Salmonirosea aquatica: one gene and its partner. The protein of the gene in region 1 interacts with the protein of each later gene in a pairwise test. Links are inferred from orthologs where the notes say so. Each region holds a gene or a part of one and is shown on either strand. Other genes may lie near its edges.

Evidence for each region.
Region 2: the proteins of pepT (region 1) and tpiA interact in binary tests that used the Escherichia coli proteins (3 or more experiments, as listed by UniProt). The link is inferred for Salmonirosea aquatica from one-to-one orthologs.

The regions. Positions count from the first base shown.
Region 1 is NZ_WHLY01000002.1:603,246-614,468, reverse strand. The notes cover bases 2,733-5,716. They hold pepT (peptidase T), read left to right. Parts: upstream 2,733-3,598; coding sequence 3,599-4,834; downstream 4,835-5,716. Other genes in these bases: GBK04_RS03545 (ribonuclease H1 domain-containing protein), read left to right, coding at 5,406-5,716; GBK04_RS03550 (DUF4199 domain-containing protein), read right to left, coding at 4,831-5,322; GBK04_RS03560 (pyrophosphohydrolase domain-containing protein), read left to right, coding at 3,051-3,542; GBK04_RS03565 (MarC family protein), read left to right, coding at 2,733-2,820. Also shown: GBK04_RS03580 (histidinol-phosphatase), read left to right, coding at 1-296; GBK04_RS03575 (aminotransferase class V-fold PLP-dependent enzyme), read left to right, coding at 297-1,355; more of GBK04_RS03565, read left to right, coding at 2,254-2,732; more of GBK04_RS03545, read left to right, coding at 5,717-6,044; GBK04_RS03540 (tRNA1(Val) (adenine(37)-N6)-methyltransferase), read left to right, coding at 6,104-6,826; GBK04_RS03535 (glycosyltransferase family 2 protein), read left to right, coding at 6,834-7,832; GBK04_RS03530 (serine hydrolase domain-containing protein), read left to right, coding at 7,920-9,230; GBK04_RS03525 (hypothetical protein), read left to right, coding at 10,084-10,443; GBK04_RS03520 (hypothetical protein), read left to right, coding at 10,468-10,821; GBK04_RS30305 (hypothetical protein), read left to right, coding at 10,944-11,117; GBK04_RS03515 (LPO_1073/Vpar_1526 family protein), read left to right, coding at 11,122-11,223. UniProt on the Escherichia coli protein: Cleaves the N-terminal amino acid of tripeptides.
Region 2 is NZ_WHLY01000002.1:2,038,377-2,049,372, reverse strand. The notes cover bases 4,028-6,784. They hold tpiA (triose-phosphate isomerase), read right to left. Parts: upstream 5,910-6,784; coding sequence 5,145-5,909; downstream 4,028-5,144. Other genes in these bases: GBK04_RS09575 (aspartyl protease family protein), read left to right, coding at 6,100-6,784; GBK04_RS09585 (rhodanese-like domain-containing protein), read left to right, coding at 4,537-5,043; GBK04_RS09590 (serine hydrolase domain-containing protein), read right to left, coding at 4,028-4,448. In the rest of the region: GBK04_RS09595 (Ig-like domain-containing protein), read right to left, coding at 1-1,232; more of GBK04_RS09590, read right to left, coding at 1,386-4,027; more of GBK04_RS09575, read left to right, coding at 6,785-7,368; tRNA (5-methylaminomethyl-2-thiouridine)(34)-methyltransferase MnmC2, read left to right, coding at 7,385-8,053; zwf (glucose-6-phosphate dehydrogenase), read left to right, coding at 8,141-9,649; GBK04_RS09560 (acetyl-CoA hydrolase/transferase family protein), read right to left, coding at 9,675-10,955. UniProt on the Escherichia coli protein: Involved in the gluconeogenesis. Catalyzes stereospecifically the conversion of dihydroxyacetone phosphate (DHAP) to D-glyceraldehyde-3-phosphate (G3P).

The DNA of each region.
Region 1 (11,223 bases):
AGATCGACCAAACGCTGGATGCCATTGCCGCATCGGGCTGCGTGCTGGAGGTGAACACGCGCGGTGTGTACAAGAAAAACCTGACCACCTACCCTTCGCTGTCGATTTTGCAGAAAGCCCGCCAGCGCCACATCCCGATCATGGTCAATTCCGACAGCCATGCGCCCTCGGAAATCACCGCCGAACTGTTACCTACCTACCGGCAGCTCAGCGATCTGGGCTTCAGAACTTTCCGCATTCTCACCCAGGGCCAATGGCAGGATGTTGCCTTTGACGAACAAGGTCTATATTTGTAAATGAACCTGACATTCTACCCCGGTCCTTCCCAGCTCTACCCCCAGGTGGAGGGGTACCTACAGGACGCCTACAGCTCGGGCATCCTGAGCATGAACCATCGCTCGACGGCCTTCATGGACATGATGGCGCAGACCATCGCCGGTCTGCATGAGAAACTCAACATTCCGCTGGACTACGAGGTGTACTTCACGTCATCGGCCACCGAATGCTGGGAGATTATTTCCCAATCATTGGTTGAAAAGAGTAGCCTCCATGCTTTCAATGGCGCTTTTGGTGCGAAATGGTTTGAGTACGCACAGCGCCTTCATCCCGCCTTCGGGCACGAATTCGAATTCAACACGCTATTGGATGTCGAAGCCAGTGAACATTTTGCTAAGTCCGAACTACTTTGTCTGACCCACAATGAAACGTCCAACGGTACCGCACTTTCGTACCAATCTCTGAAACATACCCGAAAAAACTTTGCAGGACTGATCGCCGTGGACGCTACCTCGTCGATGGCGGGTGTAGTGTTGCCCTGGGAAATGGGAGATGTGTGGTTTGCTTCGGTGCAGAAGTGTTTCGGGCTGCCGCCGGGGTTAGGTGTGCTCATCGTATCGCCGCGGGCCATCGAAAAAGCCAAGGCGATCGGGGAGAGGAATCACTACAATAGCCTGCTGTTTGTACGGGACAATTTTCAAAAAAATCAGACGCCCTATACGCCCAATACGCTGGCGATTTACCTGTTGGGGCGGGTGATGCAGCAGGTACCCCCCATCGAACTAGTCGACGATGAAATCGTGAAGCGGGCAGAAGATTTGTATGCCTTTTTCCATGACGAGGGTTTTGAAGTGCTGGTCGATAAACCATCGGTGCGTTCCCATACCGTCATGGCGCTGCGGGGAGCCGAAGGTTGGATTAACGCTCTTCGGGAAAAAGCCCTGGAAAATGGGGTTTTGCTGGGAAAGGGGTATGGTACCTGGAAAAACACCTCGCTGCGCATTGCGAATTTTCCGGCCCTCACCGATTCGGACCTAAGCCGCCTGAAAAAAATCATGGAATCCCAAAACCCGGCCTGAATTTGAGTAGGTCACGCGGAGAGCGGCGCTTTTAGGGATACGTAACCCAAAGAAGCAACCCTGAAACTTAACTACTGCGCGTGATCAACCGTATGCTTGAACAATACCAGGCCCAAACCAAGTGCCTGGTAGCTCTCGACTCTATCATATTTGGCTTCGATGGCGACGAACTGAAATTACTGCTGGTCAAGCGGGGGTGGAAGAATACGACGGCACCTGGTCGTTGATGGGAGGTTGGCTGCAGCCTAACGAAGCTCCCGAAGCCGCTTCCGCCCGCATTTTGAACGAACTGACCGGTCTGCGCGATATCTACCTGGAGCAACTTTACGTCTTTGGTGATCCCTACCGCGATCCTGTCGAACGCACGGTTTCGATCGGGTACTTCGCTCTCATCAACGTAGCCGATTACGACGACATCATTTCGCATACCTACGAGGCGCAGTGGTTTTCGATGTACGAATTACCGACCCTGTTGTTTGATCATGGTACTATGGTAAATATGGCCATTGAACGGCTGCGGTATAAGGCCACCCAACACCCGATTGGTTTCGAGCTTTTGCCCGAAAAATTCACCATTCCCCAGTTGCAGAAACTCTATGAGGCCATCTTCGCCACCCAGTTCGACAAGCGTAATTTCAGCCGTAAAATTCTTTCCACCGGCCTGCTCATCAAACTGGACGAGAAGCAAAAGGGGTACTCCAAGAAAGGTGCCTACCTCTATACCATTGATAATGAGAAATATAAAAAGGTATTCGATTCGTTTCTGAATTTCATTCCCAACGGATTCATGGCCTGATCCGGAACGGTACTTGCTTATCCTCTTTCTTTCCGACAAAACATTTGGGTGTGTTTGGGCTTTTGCTGACCTTTGCGCGCATCGTCAAACTGTACCCCTCCCATGTTCGATTTTCGAGAAATCGCCTCGGTTACCCTTATACTTTTTTCTGTCATCGATGTGGTGGGAGCGGTACCCATTATTGTGGACTTACGCAAGAAAGTAGGCCATATCGAATCCGAAAAAGCCACCCTCGTGGCGGGCTTCATCATGATCGCCTTTCTCTTTCTGGGCGAGCGGATTCTGAGCTTGTTCGGGGTGGATGTTGCTTCTTTTGCGGCAGCCGGTGCGCTGATTCTCTTCCTGCTGGGTTTGGAAATGATCCTGGGAAGGAATATATTCAAGCATGGTGATGTGGATACCTCCTCGGCGTCCATTGTGCCCATTGCGTTTCCGATCATTGCCGGCGCCGGTACCATGACCACCCTTATTTCGCTGCGTTCTACCTACCAGCTGGCCAATATTCTGGTGGGTGTTGTGCTCAATCTCATCCTGGTCTATCTGGTGTTGAAGTCCTCGGCCTGGATTGAACGCAAGCTCGGCCACGCCGGAACCGACATCCTGCGGCGGGTGTTTGGCATCATTTTGATAGCTATAGCCGTAAAATTATTCAAAGTGAATTTTTTGTGAAAAGGGGGTTAAGGAGAAACAAAGGATTAAAGTACAAATAGTACAGGAGTACCTAAGTGGCTAAGCTACAAAGTATTTACAAAATGAGTCTATAGGCCAAAAGCCCGAATTCAACCTAACTTTCTATCGCACAGGTGACCCCGTTTCAATTTTTAACTTTCAACTAAAAACAAGTGAAACAAAAAAGTCCTAAACCCCTGGCGTATACGCCCACTGGTGACGAGCCCGCCATGCAGAAACTCGACAGCTTGAATCAGGTGGCCGAGTTCCACCGTACCTTTAAGCACCCGGTGCTGGAAATCCCCATGATTCCCTCCGAGGATCGCAGCCGCCTGCGGGTGGCGCTGCTGGCCGAAGAATTGAAAGAACTGGAGGTGGCGATCCTGCAAAACGATATTGTGGAGGTAGCCGACGCACTCTGCGACCTGCAATATGTATTATCCGGCGCAGTACTTGAATTCGGACTCGGTGAAAAATTCGTGGATCTGTTCAACGAAGTGCAGCGCTCCAATATGTCCAAAGCCTGCAACTCGCTGGAAGAGGCCGAAGAAACCATGAAACACTATAAGGACAAAGGCGTCAACTGCCATTTCAAGGAAGACGGCGGCAGGTACCTTGTGTACCGTACCTCCGACAACAAAACTTTAAAGAATATTCACTATTCTCCCGCTGATCTGGTAAGTATCCTGAATGAGGATAGTAACCTGAAGCCCCAAAGCTAACCGCCGATGGTCTTGAAAATACCTGTCCACTTTCCACTCTCAACTGTCCACTAAGATTGTCTTCTGTTCTAGACCGTTTCCTGCGCTACGTCAAAATCGATACCCAGTCCGATCCGCATTCGACCAGTTTTCCGAGTACGGACAAACAGCGCGATCTGAGTAAACTCCTGTTGGTGGAGTTGCAAACGATGGGCGTCACGGACGCTCACCTGGACGAATACGGCTATGTGTATGCCACCATTCCGGCTACCAGCCCGAAACTTCAGGTACCTGTGATCTGCTTTTGCTCGCACGTAGATACTTCTCCCGATGTAACGGGTACAAACGTAAAACCGATTGTTCATCCCAACTGGCAGGGTGAAGATCTGGTCCTGCCCGACGATTCTGCGCAGGTGATTCGCCTGGCCGACCATCCCGATCTGGCGGGACAGATTGGTAACGATATCGTGACAGCCAGCGGTACCACGCTGCTGGGGGCCGATAACAAAGCCGGGGTAGCCGAAATCATGGCCGCTACTGAATATTTACTGCAACATCCCGAAATCCCGCACGGTACCATCCGGATACTGTTTACGCCCGACGAAGAGGTAGGTCGGGGTACCGAACACGTGGACATGCTGAAGCTGGCTGCCGATTCCGGCTATACCGTGGATGGCGAAACCGTAGGTACCCTCGAAAACGAAACCTTCTCGGCGGATGCCGCCCGCATAAGCATTCAGGGGGTAAGTACCCATCCCGGCTTCGCCAAAGGCAAACTGGAGAATGCCCTGAAAATTGCAGCCGATATCGTAGCGTCGCTACCTCAAGGTACCCTGTCGCCCGAAACGACCGAGGATAAGGAGGGCTTTATTCATCCGGTGAGCGTACAGGGTAGCCAGGACGAAGCTACCGTGGATTTTATCATCCGGGATTTCACGCTGGTAGGCTTAAAGCAAAAGGAGGAGATTCTGCGCCAGATCATGGAAAAAGCGCTGACACGCTATCCAAATTCCAAAGCCGAACTGACCGTGACGGAGCAGTATCGCAATATGAAGGATGTGCTGGACAAGTACCCTCAGGTAACGGACAACGCCATCGAAGCCATGCGCCGGGTAGGGCTCGCGGCCGAACCGCGTTCGATCCGGGGCGGGACCGATGGTTCGCGACTGTCGTTCATGGGCTTGCCGTGCCCCAATATTTTTGCGGGCGAACACGCCTTTCATTCTCGCCTGGAATGGGTGTCGGTGCAGGATATGGAGAAAGCCGTGGAGGTGATCGTGGAGATTGCCAAAGTATGGGAAGAACGCGCCTAGTACCGCTTCTTACGAAAGAAGAGCGGAAGGAGCAGCGAGAAAACCAAGCCGGTCAACAGGTTGAATATCAGGCTCGATGTCTGGTAAGCTTTCATTTCAAAATAGTCTTCCATCATCTCGACCGAACTTTCAAATCCACTTCCGGCGGCAGTCCATTCCCTGCTCTGGGTCAGTACATTGTTAAAAAAATCGGGATTGATCAAGTCATAGAAAATCCACCGGCTCAGCAGGAGCATGGGTAGGGCCAGAACTGTGGTCAAAAACGCGGTTCGGAACCTTTTTCCGTAGTTCCAGGTCAGGGCGGGGTGGGTATGTTCTTTCTCCCGGATTTCCAGAAAAAGCCCTACGGACCATACCAAACTCGTCAGGAAAGTTGTCAGAGGAAGGTAGCTAACGTACCGGTCGTGGAATCCGATCCAGAATTCGAGGCACAGCCAGACAAATAACAAGACGGACAGAATAGCAGCGTACTTAAATTCGGTTCTCATAGGCGGGGCGACGAATAGTGGTACTTTGCAAATATTCAAATAAACGGCCAAAATTCCCGGTTTCGTGTTTTATTTGCGTTGCTATGGCAAAGAAAAAATCCAAATACTACGTCGTGTGGCAGGGACGGCAATCGGGTATTTTCACCGATTGGAAAGAGTGCGAGGCGCAAATCAAAGGCTTCCAGGATGCCCGCTTCAAATCGTTCGACACCCTGCCCGAAGCCGAGCAGGCCATCGACCGCAACTACTGGGAGTTCGTCACCAAGAAAGAGCAGGCCAAACCCGTTCCGAAAGCTGCTCCAACCCACATCGGGCAGCCCATTAAGGAAAGCATCGCCGTGGATGCCGCCTGGAATACCGCCACCGGCGACATGGAGTACCAGGGGGTGTACCTCAACTCGGGCGAGCGGATTTTTTTGCAGGGGCCATTCCGGGATGGTACCAACAACATCGGGGAATTTCTGGCCATCGTGCACGGGTTGGCCTACCTCAAAACCAACAACAGTACCCTGCCGATTTATACCGATTCGAAAACGGCAATGGCCTGGGTTCGGAAAAAACACGCCAATACCAAACTCGTGCTGACGCCCCGCAACAAGACGCTCTTCGAACTCCTGCAACGCGCCGAGCGCTGGCTGGCCGAGAACAAATACCCCAATAAAATCCTGAAATGGGAAACGGAGTACTGGGGCGAAAATCCGGCGGATTTTGGGCGAAAATAGTGCTCTCAAACAAACGCCACCCCTGCTTCCAACGCTGAGACAGCGTTATAGATAGAAACATGGCCAGAAATTCCTACTTCCGGTTCAAGCAGTTCACGGTGCAGCAGGATCGCTGCGCCATGAAAGTCTGTACCGACGCCTGTGTGTTCGGGGCCTGGGCGGAGGTTTCAGGAGCCGGAAGAATATTGGATATCGGTACCGGCACGGGTTTGCTGTCGCTGATGGCCGCACAACGGAATCATGAGGTACAGGTTGATGCCGTGGAAATTGATTCGGAAGCAGCAGCGCAAGCCCGCGAAAATGTACAAGGTACCCCCTTCGCCGAAAGAATTCAGGTACACCAAAGCCCCATTCAGGATTTTGATCCCGTTTATCGTTTCGACACCATTCTCGTCAATCCGCCCTTTTTTCAGTCGGATCTGCGTTCGCCCGATGCCCGCATCAATCAGGCGCACCACGCCGAAAGCCTGACTTTTTCGGAACTCCTGACCGCCGTGGCGCGGTTGTTGGAGGTAGGGGGTACCTGGCACGTGCTGTTGCCACCCGATGAGAGCAGTACCTTGACGGATATGGCTTTGGCGCAAGATTGGGTAAAGCAGCGGGAACTGACCTTGTACCACACGTACGAACGTAGACCTTTCCGCATTATGACTACTTTTGCCGGGGGTACCTTCACGCAGGAAAAGAGTGTTTCGGAACGATTGGCCATCTTTGACGCCGACGGCCAAACCCATACCCTTGCTTTTCGCGAACTTTTGCAGGAAATTTACCTGAATTTCTAATCTGCCGATGAACGACCAGCCTTTGCAAATCTCCGTCCTCATTCCCCTGTATAACGAGGACGAATCGCTGCCCGAACTGCACGACTGGATCGTCCGGGTGATGGAGGCGCACGACTTTTCGTACGAAATCCTGTTCATGGACGACGGCAGCAAGGATCAATCGTGGGAAGTAATTCGCGCGCTTTCGCTCAAAAACCCGCACGTACGCGGCATCCGCTTCACCCGCAACTACGGCAAAACCGCCGCCCTCCAGACGGGTTTCCAGGCCGTTCGGGGCAAAGTAGTGATCACCATGGACGCCGATTTGCAGGACAGTCCCGACGAGATTCCCGAACTGTACCGCATGATTACCGAGGAAAAATACGACCTCGTGTCAGGCTGGAAGCAAAAACGCTACGACCCGCTCACCAAGACCCTGCCTACCAAAGTCTACAACGCCGCGACGCGGTACATCTCGGATGTGTACCTGCACGATTTCAACTGCGGTCTGAAAGCTTACCGCAGCGAAGTGGTCAAGAACATCACGATCTACGGCGAAATGCACCGCTACATTCCCGTCATTGCCAAGTGGAACGGTTTCAGCCGGATCGGCGAGAAGGTGGTGAAGCACCAGGCCCGCAAGTACGGTACCACCAAGTTCGGGCTCGAACGTTTCATGTACGGTTTGCTGGATTTATTGTCCATCGCGTTTGTCAACAAATTCGGGCGGCGGCCCATGCACTTTTTCGGGAGCCTGGGTACCCTTATGTTTTTCTTCGGGTCGCTGCTGACGGTTTGGCTCATTATCCTCAAAGTCTACAACATCTACACGCACCAGCCCTACCGCAACGTCACCGACAATCCCCTGTTCTTCATTGCGCTCACGGTCATCATCGTGGGTTCACAGCTGTTTCTGGGCGGTTTCCTGGGTGAATTGCTGGTGAAACAGTCCATCCATGCGACGGGCGACTACCTCATCGCCGACGAAGTGGGCAGCCGTCCGGAGGTACTGGTTAGGAAAGGGTAGGGGCTACCATCTGATAATATTATTTCCGGTTTCTGGCGATAAAGGTTATTTTAGGAATTCTTTTGCCTTTGTTCCTAAAAACGCTTTATGAAACTACGATTACTCGCGGCTTTTCTGCTCTCCGGGCTGTACCTACCCCTCACGGCCCAAACCAAACTTACCACCAACATCCCCTACCAGAAGCTGGTCGAGGCGAAAAATGCCGAGGCGGTGGGCATGTCCACCGAGCGGTTGCTGCGGCTCGACAACGTGATGAAAAGCTTCGTCACCGACAACAAACTCCCCGGTTTTACGGCCATTCTCATCCGTAACGGGCAGATCGTCTACCACAAAGCCTACGGACTGGCCGACGTGGCCACCAATCGGCCCATGAAGCAGGACGATATTTTCCGCATTGCTTCCATGAGTAAGGCCATCACGGCCACGGCGGTGATGATGCTCTATGAAGAAGGAAAATTCGGCCTCGACGATCCCATCTCGAAGTATATTCCCGAATTCAAGAATCCGACGGTGCTGACGTCTTTGCGCTTTTCGGACAGTACCTACACTGCCCAACCCGCCAAATCCGAAATTACGATTCGCCAGTTGATGAGCCATACCTCCGGCCTGGGCTACGGCATGATCGACGGCGACGAACGTTTCAAGGCCCTCTACCAGAAAGCTGGCATCACGGATTTGTTCACCACCGAAGGCGTAACCATCGGCGAGAGCGTCCGGAAACTGGCTACGTTACCCCTGCATTTCAATCCGGGCGAAAAGTACTCCTATTCCGAAGGCCTGGATGTGATGGGGTATTTCGTCGAAGTCGTGTCGGGTATGCCGTTCGATGTGTTTTTGAGTACGCATCTGTTTGAGCCGCTGGGGATGAAGGATACTTACTTCTACCTGCCCGAAGGCAAGAGCGACCGCCTGGTGACCATCCACCGCCCCGACCACGGGCAGTGGGCGGCCTTTCCCGTGACTTTCTACGACCCCGACTACCCCCGCAAAGGTGCGAAGCAGTTCTTTTCCGGCGGCGCGGGCCTGTCGTCCACCGCGCGCGACTACGCTACCTTCCTGCAAATGCTCGTCAACGGCGGAGCCTACGGCGGCAAGAGGTACCTCAGTCGCGTGAATACCGAACTGCTCACCGTCTCGAACCAGACGGGTACCCTGTTCAACGGTGAAGGTGGGCCGATGTATTTTAGTCTGGGATTCAGCGTCGTCAATCCCATCGGCCACGACCGTGGGCTGGGTAGCGTGGGTAAGTTCAACTGGGGCGGGTACTTCAACACCAACTACTTTGCCGACCCGAAGGAAAAAATCGTGGCCGTGCTGATGAAACAGACCCAGCAGCTTTCCGGCGATACCAGCGAGGCGACGTTTATCCGGATGATCTATCAGGCGCTGGATGATTGAGACGAGGTACTCTTCGCAAACCATTTGAAACATTATGGAAGAGCCGATTTTTTTGGTTAAGTCTGAGGAGACTCAGATCACGGTGAAGCTATGATCATTTCGAATGAAAAGGGAGGTTTGCTGCTTTTTTCATATCAGAAAAATAAATATTTCCATACAGCAATCAACTGCCAAACTAAAAACATATGTTTAATAATAAAAATCTTACGAATAGTCTTTATATAAATTGGATATATTCGACGGGGATTACCATTTTTTTTCTCTTCATATTGGCATGTGAGACCAATCAGGATCAAGAAAAGAAGAAGCTACAGGAGGGTCTGGAGATCGGGCATAAGAGTCTCTACGGAGATGAAAAGGGTTTTGCGCATTATGCTTTTTTCGTAAAAAACAATAATCAAACGACAATAAAATCGGCTAAACTCAGCTTATTTGTTCTAGGATCAAAATCTGGGATGTCTCCCAATGAAGTTAGCTTTAAGAACTTAGTTCCGGGAGACTCAGTAAAACTATCAGTCAATCTGTATTCAGATTATTCTGATAAACAAGGTTATTCTTGCACATTCAAGGTGAAAAACATCACCTATTGAGGTGTACAACTGCCATTGTACGGGGAAATTTGAATAGAGAATGCTGTCTTGGAGGGTCTGTGATAACAAAGATCAGAGCGAATAGAGAAAATCGTAGCAGTGCTGATGAAGCAGACCCAGCAGCTTTCCGGTGATACCAGCGAGGCGACTTTTATCCGGATGATTTATCAGGCGCTGGATGACTGACCCCAATGATTGGTGATCACACAACCTGAGTATACATTTTAATTCATGGCAATCTGAAACAACCCTTTTGTATAAAAATGGATCTAACCTATTCAAGTCAACGGAAAGAGAAATTTAAAAAAGCTTCTCACATTTTGGCGAGCGCTATTATTCTGTCGCATGCCTACGGAAACTATGAAAGTGGTCATAGCTCCTATATGTATTTTGCAATCGCCGGCGTAGTGTTTTTAAGTATTGCCCTGTTCCATCATCCGCTTAAATTAAAATTTCCCTGGATCGATACCTGCTTTTTCCTGATCGAGGCCCTATTATCATTCATCATTGCGTATGAATATTTTCATATGGGTAAAAAGGGAATCCCATTCATGTATTTGCTGGCTGGGTTCTTTCAATTATCCGCCATTTATTTTTTTACAAGGCGCCTGAAAAGAATGTAAGTCCTCTTGTAGGTTTCATAGAGCGTGAATCATGTCGTTGATTCCATAGCCTGTGGACAATCAGACCATGAAGAAGAAAGGACAGAAGGAAGCACAACTCAAAACAAACGATTTAAACGGAAGTACAGCATGACGCAAGATGAACTAGCCGGACTAACCGACCAGGAATTGTTACAGGAAGTAAAGAAAAATAAATCCACAACTATCATCAATGGCTTTTTATTCGGTGTAATGATTGGCATTGCTATATATAGTACCTGGAAAAACGGTGTTGGATTCTTTACCCTGGTTCCACTGGTTTTTGCCTTTTTTGCTTTTAACAACTCCAAAAAGAGCAAAGCCTTGGCTGCGGAAGTTAAGTCTCGAAATTTAAAGTGAGGTAGGGGGAATTAGGTTCATGGTTTTTTTCTGTATTACCACAGACCTATTATGTCGGGAGGTCTGTGAGGACATAGAACATGGTAAAGGAAAACTATTTGTAATTTTAAAATATTATTAATATGAATTGGATAATAGATAATAAGGAATGGATTTTTAGTGGGATTGGCGTCTTTATAATTGGAATAGTAATTACATTTATGACACGAGAAAGGAAAAATAAATCAGTTAAAATGAAACAAAAATCAGGCTCAAATTCTAAAAATATTCAGATAGGAGGAGATTATAATGGCTAAGAGCATGAAACAAGATTCAGGGGACAATTCAAGTAATATTCAAATTGCTGGAAATGCTAGCTTTGGTATATCAGCCACAGAAGCAAGACAGATTGCAATAGATGTA
Region 2 (10,996 bases), 1.4 Mb from region 1 along the record:
TAGTCCGTGGTACCTGCGGCGGCGGTGTTGGGCGTGGGGGCGGTGGTTGAGCCGCTGCCTCCTGTGGGGCCGGCGTACCATTTCAGGTCGGTGCCTGTGGCCGTCAGTACGGCGGCTGGCTGACCGGCGCAGTACTCAACAGAGGTAGTGGCCGTTGGGGCCGGCGTTTGGGTAATGTTGACAGAAATAGTAGCCTTGTCACTCTCGCAGCCGTTGACGGTCTGGCTCACCTTATAGCTGGACCCGGCCGTGTTCGAAGGCGTGGGGGCGCTTCCTAGGGGGCTGTCGCTGGCGTCGTACCATTTCAGCCCGCTGCCTGTGGCCGTCAGCGGCGGGATGGTCTGCCCGGAACAGTAGGTGTAGCTGGCCGTGACCCCGGGCGGGGTAGGGCGGGGCGTTATGGAAACATTTATTATACTCTTGGCACTTTCGCACCCAAAGGCCGTCTGCGAAACCTTATAAGTAGAGGGAGTCGTGTTGCTGGGAATGGGAGCACCCGGAAGTGGGTTATCGGCGGCATCATACCACCTCAGGGAATTTCCACCCGCAGTAAGGGGAGTGGCTACTCCTCCTTCGCAAACTTGTACGGGACTGGTGGTAGGAGCCAGGGGTGGCGAAATAACCTGTACCGTGATGGTCACTTTGGCGCTCGTACAGCCGGCGGATGTGGCCTGCGCTACGGCGTAAGTCTGAGTGCCCGCTATGGTAGTAGAAGGTACGGGGGCCGAGGCCAGTGAGCTGCCCCCGCTATCGTACCATTTCAGAGAATTTCCGTCCGAGGCTGTTGCACTGAGTGGAAGGGCGGTAGCGCCAATACAGTAGGTATAAGCGGTGGTAGTAACAGCGGGTGCAGCAGGTACCTGCTGGAGGGTAAGTGTGGAGGGACTTGTCGATCTCACGTCCTGAGGATCACTGGCAACGACCCTTACCTTGTACCCGGTTCCATTGACTACATCGCCGGGAAGCGTGACGCTTAAGGGGCTTGTCACCCCGGAACCAGCCAGAACGCGAGGCGAATCGAAGCTGCCCGTAGGTCCGGACAGTTCCACGCTGAAGGAATTGCCTGCTCCGAAGGTACCTGTTTTTGTGAAAGGAACTGATAAAGTGGACGGAACGCAGAGTTCGGATACCGCCAGGGTACCCGTGGTAATTGTCTGCGCATTTGACCCACTGATCAATCCCATTCCTATCAGCCCCGCTAAAATCCAGTGAGTAAAAAATCTATCTTGCATACGGTAATTTGTGTTTTGTAGAATTGACAATACCCAACCAGTCCGGGTAAATTTTGCGGATAAAGGTAGCTTTTTTTTAAATGCAAGCCACCGTAGGTGCACCCATTTGGGGCGAACCTACGGTGGTGGAGGAAGATCGAAATGGAGCGCCTACTAGGACTGAATGAGAGATTCGTAAATAATATCGTGGATTTTTCGGCGGGTGCGGTGCGTAGAAATCCCTTTGTTTTCCGGATCGGGATGAACGCGGTTGGATAAGAACACGAAAATCAATTCTTCATCGGGATCCGTCCAGACCATTGCCCCCGTAAAACCCGTATGGCCGAATGAATTGGCCGATGCCCGATCTGAAACATACGAACTGTTGCCCGAAGCGGGTACTTTGTCCCAACCCAGCCCGCGATGGCTCGCCTCGTCGGCCAGGCGCGTGAAAGCAGGCACCGTACCGGGCTGGAAATACTGCCTGCCTCCGTATTTGCCTTTCCACAGGTCCATCTGCATCAGCGTGGCCAGGTCGGTAGCCGTGCCGAATAATCCGGCATGCCCCGATACGCCCCCCTGAATGGCGGCCATCTGGTCGTGTACGGTACCTTGCAGCAACTGACTGCGGAAGCGATAATCCTGCTCGGTGGGGGCGATGCGCTCGGCGGGGAATCGGCGCAGCGGATTGAATCCCAGCGCGGATAAGCCCAGGGGCTCATAAAACGTTTTGTGAACGAAAATATCCAGCGGCTGTCCGGTCAACCGTTCCACTACTTTTTGTAAGGTAAGGAAACCCAAATCACTGTACACATAGGCGTACCGACCGGAGCGGTCGCGGCGGTTGCTGAGGGGCGATGCGATGACCCACTTCCACACCGAATCGCGGAGCATAGGTCGGGCGAATAGCTTGGGGGCCACTTGCAGATAATAGGAGCTATCCTGCACGGAGCTGTAATATTCGGGCAGCAGGCCTCCACCCCCTGTCATGGTTTTTCCCCAGAGTGTGGGATAAAAAGAAACCAGCCCCGCGCGATGGAGGAGCAGGTCGCGTATGGTGAAGTTCTGCTTGTTGGTACCTTTCAGTTCGGATAGATAAACGGATGCCTTCTGATCCAGATCAAGTTTCTTCTGATCATAGAGCCACATAACCGCTTGTAGCGTGGCCGACACCTTGGTGACCGAGGCCACATCATACAGCGTTTCGGGCGTTACGCGCTCCCCCGTCCGGTAGTTGAGGGTACCGTAAGCCTTGGAATACACGATTTTTCCCTTGCGGGCTACCACCAGTTCACAGCCTGGAAATACCTGTTGGCCGATGGCATCGGCTACGACATCGTCAATTTTGCGCAGCATGATCCCATTCATGCCCACGCTTTCGGGTGTACCATAACTCATGCGATCCAGTACGGTTGTTTCGGCAAAGGCACCGGAAAGGTACCCCCCTACCGATACGGGCAGGCTACCCCGCGCGGGTAGCGCACCGAACAGAATCTGCGAGGTGACTTGCTCGGTGGTTTCATTGTCTTCATTGGCGCAAAGCAGGGCATCCGTCGGCGGGAAAAACTTGATGCTATAAGGTGAGCCGAACAGGCACAAGGCTACTTTCTTGCCCTGGCCTTTAAGTCGGGTGACGAAATCGACCGTACCATTGGAGATACCATGACGGCGGCGAGGCGAGTTGCTGATTCCGTGCACACCTACCACTACGGCATCATAAGGCTCCAGGTAAGTCAGCATCTCAGTGATTTCTTGTTCGCTATTAGGCTTGTCCTCAAAAATCAGATGCCGTATCGGGGCGTAGTGACTCATCATTTTCTGGAAGGCCGTACCTGGTCCCGCCCCGATGGTGACGGATGCTACCTTGGTCGTTTCTAACGAACCGAAGGGAATCAGGTTGCCGTCGTTGCGCACCACCGTTACGGAGGCTTCACTCAGTTCGCGGGCCAGTTCCTGACTTTCCTCGTTATTTAAATCCTGGTATAGGTTCTTCAGGTCGATCGGCTGCTTATTGCCCAGACCTGCCCAGTACTTGCCCTTTAGGATCCGGCCTACTTTTTCATCGATGAATTTTTCGGAAATGGTACCTTGTTCCACGGCCTCCTTAATGCGCCGGATGGTTTCGGCCACGCTTTCGGGATAGAGCAGAATGTCGTTCCCAGCCATCAGCGCCTTCAGGTTCACGTCGGGGGCCTTACCTGTTTTGAGAACGCCGCGCATGTTCATAGCGTCGGTAAAGACCAGTCCGCGGAAACCCATTTGGTTACGTAACAGACCCGTAACTACTTTTTCGGAAAGTGAGGTAGCTAGCTGAGGCGTATTGTCCAATACCGGAACGTACAGATGCCCCGTCAGCACGCCCATCAGGCTATCGGCGATCAGCCGACGGTAAGGGTACAGGTCGATGTCGCGCAACTGGTCCGACGAATGGGTCACAACGGGCAATGTGTAATGCGAGTCGGCATCGGTGTCGCCGTGGCCGGGAAAATGCTTGGCCGTGGCGATCACATGGTTGCGTTGTAGCCCTTTCATGTAGGCCGTGGCCTTGCGCGTCACGTTGTCACGGTCTTCACCAAACGAACGAAAACCTATGACCGGATTGTCGGGGTTGCTGTTGATATCCGACACAGGAGCAAAGTTGATGTGAATGCCCAATCGGCGGCAGTGCTGTCCGATTTCGTCGCCCATGCGGTAAATCAGGCTGTCGTCGCGAATAGCCCCCAGCACCATTTGTTTGGGAAAAATCATGGTACTGTCCAGCCGCATGCCCAGGCCCCATTCGCCGTCAATGCCGATGAACAAGGGTACCTTGGACTGAGCTTGGTAACGGTTGGTCAGCACCGCCTGGCGGTAAGGTCCGCCCTGAAAGAAAATGAGTCCGCCCAAGTGGTAGTCGCGGATAAGCCGGTCGACCGACTGGTAGTACGATTCATTGCGGTTGGAAAAGGTGGCGATCATGAAAAACTGGCCGATCTTTTCGTCGAGAGAAAGCGTGCGGAGCGTACTGTCCGCCCAGGCATTTTCAGAAAGTACCTCTACCGGCTTGTAGTATTTCCGGGGTTTTGAGGCGGGTTTGGCCGGTGCTCCCGGTACGGGCCTGCTAATCGGCAGAAAGGGAATGGATTCGGGTAGTATCCAGGCTGGTGCTACTACTGAGCTCACTATCAGGGCTATAATTAAACCCAACGCTATTTTAATAAACTTCGAGCGATACAACCGGCCAAACCAATTTTTCATGTGATGTGTTTACGACTTTAAGCTTGTGTGATTAACAGATAGGGAGGGAAATACCAAAAAAGGCCTTCGCGTAACAATATAACGCAATATGACGAAAAAATCATGGATTCTTACCTACTTTCTGGTGCTTAGTCTTTTTACTACCTCGTTCGGGCAAATCACAAGCGGAACGTACCGGGCCGTCCTCAAAACCCTCTATAAGAACGATGTTCCGCTGATCAGTTGCGAAGAGGCTTCAAAATTGACATCCGCGCGATTTTTGGACACCCGAGCATACCCGGAGTTTAAAGTGAGCCACATTTCCGAGGCACGGTGGGTAGGGTACGAAGAGTTTTCGTTGGACAAAGTGAAGGACATTGACAAAGGTACCCCCATCGTGGTATACTGCTCGGTGGGGGTACGGAGCGAGAAGGTAGGCAGGAAACTGATCGAAGCGGGATTCACCCAGGTGCAGAACCTGTACGGCAGTCTGTTCGAGTGGGTAAATCAAGGGTACCCCATCGTGGACATGACGGGACAGCCCACCCAAAAGGTACATGCTTACTCCCCCGCCTGGGGCGTGTGGCTCAATAAAGGAGAAAAGGTTTACGAATAAACACGAGGGTACCCTCAACTTCCAATAAATGAAAAGGAGAAAGGTACTTTCCAGGGTACCTTTCTCCTTTTTTAATTACTGTCGGCCTTGCAAACCTTGCGTTACTGACGCGCCTTCACGATTTCGGTAAAGTCGCGCGATTTGAGCGAAGCGCCACCTACAAGTCCGCCGTCTACATCGGCTCCGGCAAACAGCTCCGCGGCATTGGCCGCGCCTACGCTGCCTCCGTACAAAATCGAAATGCCGTCAGCCACTTCCTGGCCATACTTTTCGGAAAGATGTGCCCGCAGGGCGGCATGCATTTCCTGAGCCTGCTCCGCGCTGGCTGTCAGGCCGGTACCGATGGCCCAAATAGGCTCATATGCGATTACGACCGAGGCCAGTTGTTCGGCACTGAGATGGAACAGGCTTTCGGTGAGTTGGTTTTTGACGAAGCCGATATAGTCTTCATTCTGACGCTGATCCAGCGATTCGCCGCAACAGAAAATCGGCGTCAGGCCGTTTTCAAGAGCGATATCCACCTTGGCGGCTAGCTGTACGTTGGTTTCGGCGAAGTACTGCCGCCGCTCGCTGTGCCCGATGATGACGTAGGGTACCCCAGCGGATTTCAGCATGGGAGCTGAGATTTCACCCGTGAAGGCACCGGAGGCCTTTTCGTGGCAATTCTGCGCGCCCAGCGACACTTTGGCCGCGTTGTCGACGTATTTGTTCAGGGTGGTCAGGTATAGGGAAGGTACGCACAGCACCACTTCCACGTCGCCAGTCACTTCGTCTTTGATCATGTTTACCACTTCCGACGTCAGCGCAAGGGCTTCGTCGAGGGTTTTGTTCATTTTCCAGTTGCCGGCTACTATTTTCTTACGCATGATCGGGCGGGTTTGTATAGGGATTTGTAGTTGAATGAGGTCCAAAACTACCACTTTTTCGCTTGAAGACTCAGACTGGGGTTTCATCATAAAAAAAAATCTAAACTTTTAGACACCTAATAAGTTTTTTTTGTGTTTAATCAAGACAACAGGGCTTATATTTGTCTAATATCCCAGTTGTGAGTTAGTTATGAAGAGAAGTGGTACCTATATACTTCTGGTGTTTGGACTAATACTGAGTGGTTTTCTCCGCGTAGCTGCCCAGCGTGCGTGGGAGCCCGAAGATAAGTTCGGTTTTTTCCTGGAAGGAAACCGGAAAGTGACGCGCATCCCCTTTGAATTCCATTCCAACCTGATTATTGTTCCAGTTCAGATCAATGGATCTGATACGCTGCATTTTATCCTGGATACTGGCGTTAGTACCACCCTCGTTACCGATCCCAAGGTGCTGGCCGGGCAGCATCTCCAGCTCACCCGTCCGGTAGTGCTGGCCGGAGCAGGCGAAGGCGAGAACGTGACGGCGCATGTAGCGCTGGACAACTCCCTGTCGATGAACCGGATGAAGGCTAAGCACCAGAATATGCTGGTGCTGGATGAGGATTTCCTGCATTTGTCGGAGTACGTAGGTCTGCCCGTCCACGGCATTTTTGGCTACGAGGTGTTCAACAACTTTGTGGTAACTATCGATTTCAATCGCAAGGAACTGATCCTGGAGAAGCCGGGCCGTTACAAGTACCGGAAACGGAAAGGAGAGCAATACCCGATCACCATCGAAGATACCAAACCCTTCACCAATGCCGTGGCGCTGTTTGCCGACGGGCGTGAGCACCCCATCCGGGTCATCATCGATACGGGCGCGGGCCACGCGTTGTTGCTGGACCAGAATGCTGACAATAAAATTCAGCTTCCCGAAAAAGTAATCCACACCCAGCTGGGCCGGGGATTGAATGGCGTCATAAATGGCAACCTGGGCCGAATCGCCCGGATCAAATTTGGCCGTTTCGAACTCGACAACATCGTGGCGTCCTTTCCTGATAGTACCTCTTTTGGCTCCAAACTCCCCGACCGCTACGAGCGGCAGGGCAATGTGGGCTGCGAATTGCTGCGCCGCTTCCGGGTGACCATGAACTACCATGATCGGTACATGGTGCTGAAACCCGTCAAACGCCGGCTGCGTGAATCGTTCGAACACGACATGAGCGGGCTTGAGATCAAAGCCGCGGGGAATGGCTATAAGAATTACTTCGTCAATGCCGTGAGCAAGGATTCTCCCGCTAAGTTGGCCGGTCTTGCCGAGGGTGACCAAATCTTGTTCATCAACGACCATGCGGCCGAGGACCTCAATGTGAGCGAAATCTACAAAATGCTGCAAAGGGGCGACGGAAAGCCCATCGAGCTGTTGGTGAAGCGCGAGGGCAAAATATTTTTTGCCCGCTTTGTGCTGCAGCGAATGATTTGAGGATTTATTTTGGGAAATGGACTCACTACCTTCCCGCCTGTTCCTGACGGAAGACGGCTCTCATACGCTATACGACCCGGGTTTCGATCAGCACTACCACTCCATCCACGGTTCTTTGCAGGAATCGCGCCGCATTTTTATCGAGCTGGGGATCGACCCTTTTCTGGATAAAGCCGACGAAATACGGATATTTGAAATGGGCCTGGGTACCGGGCTGAATGCCCTGCTGACCTGGCAATGGGCCGAGCAGCATCGTAAACCGGTGGAGTATGTCGGAATCGAAGCCTACCCGATTTCTGATGCAGAAGCCGAACAACTCAACTACGGAGCTCTCGTCGGCCAGGACGGCCTGGCCAGCGTCCATCAGGCCGCCTGGGGTACCCCAATCCATCTGTCGCCCTACTTTACGCTGGTCAAACACCAAACTTTATTGCAGCACTTTTCTGCGGAAGGTACCCTGTTCGATGTCATCTATTATGATGCGTTTGCGCCCAGGGTTCAACCCGAACTCTGGACCGCGGAGACATTCGCGCAGGTGGCGGCTTTTACCAAAACAGGGGGGTACCTTGTTACTTATTGCGCCAAAAGCGACGTGCAGCGCGCCCTGCGCAGCGCGGGCTTCCGGGTCGAGAAGCATCCCGGGCCGTGGGGGAAACGGCACGTACTGCGGGGTGTCAAAGAATGATGGACGGAAGTACAATTCAAAACTGAATTGGGTATCTTACCGTTCTAACTTTTATTGCACTGTATTTTTCTCCAAAACCTACCTACTGTGGCAACATCCGCTAAAACCAAACCTACGGTATTCATTATTTTCGGCGGTACCGGCGACCTCAACCATCGTAAAATAACCCCGGCCCTCTACAACCTGTTTCTGGATGGCTGGTTGCCCGCCGAATTTGCCATCATAGGCACGGGCCGTACCGAGCTGACCGATGAACAGTTCCGGAATAATCTCTTACAGGGTATCAATCAATTTTCGCGGAAGGGGAAGGCGGAGAAGGCGAAATGGAAAGAATTTTCCGAGCATATTACCTATCAGATTTCCAACATAAAAGAGGCGAAAGCGTACGCGGAGTTTGCCCAAAGGATACACCACTACCAGCAGGAGTGGCAACTGGAACCGTGCATCGTGTACTACCTGGCGGTATCACCCGGATTTTTTCCGGTCATTGCCGAAAATATCGCCAAAAGCAAGCTGGCGGGTACCCTGGCCACTACGCGCATCGTGATCGAAAAACCCTTCGGGCGTGATCTTGCGAGTGCCCGGCAACTCAATACCTTGCTGGGGTCTATTTTTGAGGAGTCACAGATTTACCGCATCGACCACTACCTGGGTAAGGAAACGGTTCAGAATATCCTCGCTTTTAGGTTTGCCAATGCGCTCTTCGAACACATCTGGAATCGCAATTATATCGACCATGTACAGATATCGGTGTCGGAGCAGTTGGGCGTGGAAAGCCGGGGCGATTTTTATGAAACAGCCGGCGCCCTGCGCGATATGGTACAAAACCACCTGTTTCAGTTGCTGTGCCTGGTAGCTATGGAGCCGCCGGTGTCGTACCATGCCGACGAAGTACGGAATCGTAAAGTGGATGTACTGAACGCTTTACGTACGATTCGCCCCGACGAAGTGAGCCAGGTGGCCGTACGCGGACAGTACGGAGCAGGCTGGATCGAGGGTAAAAAAGCAATAGGCTACCATCAGGAAGAGGATGTAGCGGCCAACTCCGCGCAACTCACCTTTGCGGCCCTAAAGCTGTTTATCGACAACTGGCGCTGGCAGGGGGTACCTTTTTACCTCCGCACCGGGAAGCGGCTGAGCGAAACCGATTCGGTGATCACGATCCAGTTCAAGCCCGTACCCCACCAATCGTTCCCCCCCGAAGCGACGACCAATTGGCAGCCCAATCGGCTCATTATCAATATTCAGCCCTGCATGGGTATCCGGATGCAGTTTCAGGCCAAACGGCCGGGACTGGAAATGGCACTACATCCGGTCGAGATGCAGTTTTCCTACGATGATTTTGAAAAAGCCGGTGCGCCTACCGAAGGTACCCCCGAGGCCTACGAAACGCTGTTGCTTGACATCACCAGGGGAGATTCGACCCTCTTCATGCGCGCCGATCAGGTAGAAGCGGCCTGGCAGGTACTCATGCCGATCATCGAAGCCTGGGAAGCTACCCCGGCGGCCGATTTTCCCAACTACGAAGCGGGTACGCGCGGCCCGGTAGAGGCCGACGCGCTGATCGCCAAAGATGGCCACAGCTGGATGGTCTGAAGGTACCCCCCGCTTTAATTCCAAGCTACGCCCTGCCGCCGAAGCGTTCAAAAGCCATGCGTTCCAGCATTTCCTGGTGGGAAGGGTGGGCAATGGCAATGAGCGCCTGCGCCCGCTGTTTGATGGTTTTTCCGTACAGGTTGGCCACACCGTATTCGGTAGCGATGTAGTGAACGTGCGCCCGGGTGGTCACCACGCCCGCGCCTTCTTTCAGGGTAGGGACAATCTTGGATTCTCCGCGTGAAGTCACCGAAGGCAGGGCGATGATGGGCTTGCCGCCCTGCGACAGCGACGCACCCCGGATGAAGTCCATCTGGCCGCCCACACCCGAATAGAGTCGCATCCCGATAGAATCGGCGCACACCTGCCCCGTGAGGTCTATTTCGATGGCGCTGTTGATGGCCGTTACCTTGGGATTGGTTCGGATCACGGACGTATCGTTGGTGTAGGAGGCTTCCAGCATGGCTACGGTCGGGTTGTCGTCCATGAAATCGTAGAGCCGCTGACTGCCTATCGCAAAGCTTGATACGATTTTCCCCCGATACTTTTTCTTGTGAATACCCGTCATCACGCCCTTCTCGACCAGGTCGATGATGCCGTCCGAAAACATTTCCGTATGCAGGCCCAGATCTTTGTGGTTGGTAAGGTACCTCAGGGTAGCGTTCGGAATACCACCAATGCCCACCTGTAAGGTTGCGCCGTCTTCGACCAAACCCGCCACGTGCCGGCCAATAGCCATCTCGGTTTCGGTGGGTTGTTGGGGATCGTGGGTGAAAAGGGGAGTTTCGTGAAAGCATAAGGCACTGAACCGGCTGATGTGAATCTGTCCGTCGCCGTGGGTGCGGGGCATGTGGGGATTGACGAGGGCAATGGTCTTACGGGCCGTGTCGACTGCCGCCCGGGCTACGTCCACCGATACGCCCAGCGAACAGAATCCGTGCCGATCGGGCGGGGAAACCTGCACGAGCGCTACATCGAGCGGCCAGATGTTATTCCGAAACAGCAGCGGGGCCTCGCTCAGGAAAATGGGCATGTAGCTGGCTCGCCCCTCGGCAATGGCCGTCCGCAGATTGGCCCCAATGAACAGTGCGTTGGGGTGAAAAGATTCTTCAAATCCCGGATTAGCCAGCGGCATAGGGCCTTCCAGGTGCAGGTGGATCGTCTGCACGTTACGAAGTTCGGCCGCGCGTTCGGCCAGCGCTTCCAGCAACAGGGTAGGGGTAGCCGCCGCACCGTGTACGAATACGCGGTCGTTGCTGCGGATCATTTTGACGGCCTCCTGTGCGGATATATAGGGATAAGTCATGGAGTAGTGGGGCTATTGGTCACTATTTGCTTTTGATATCT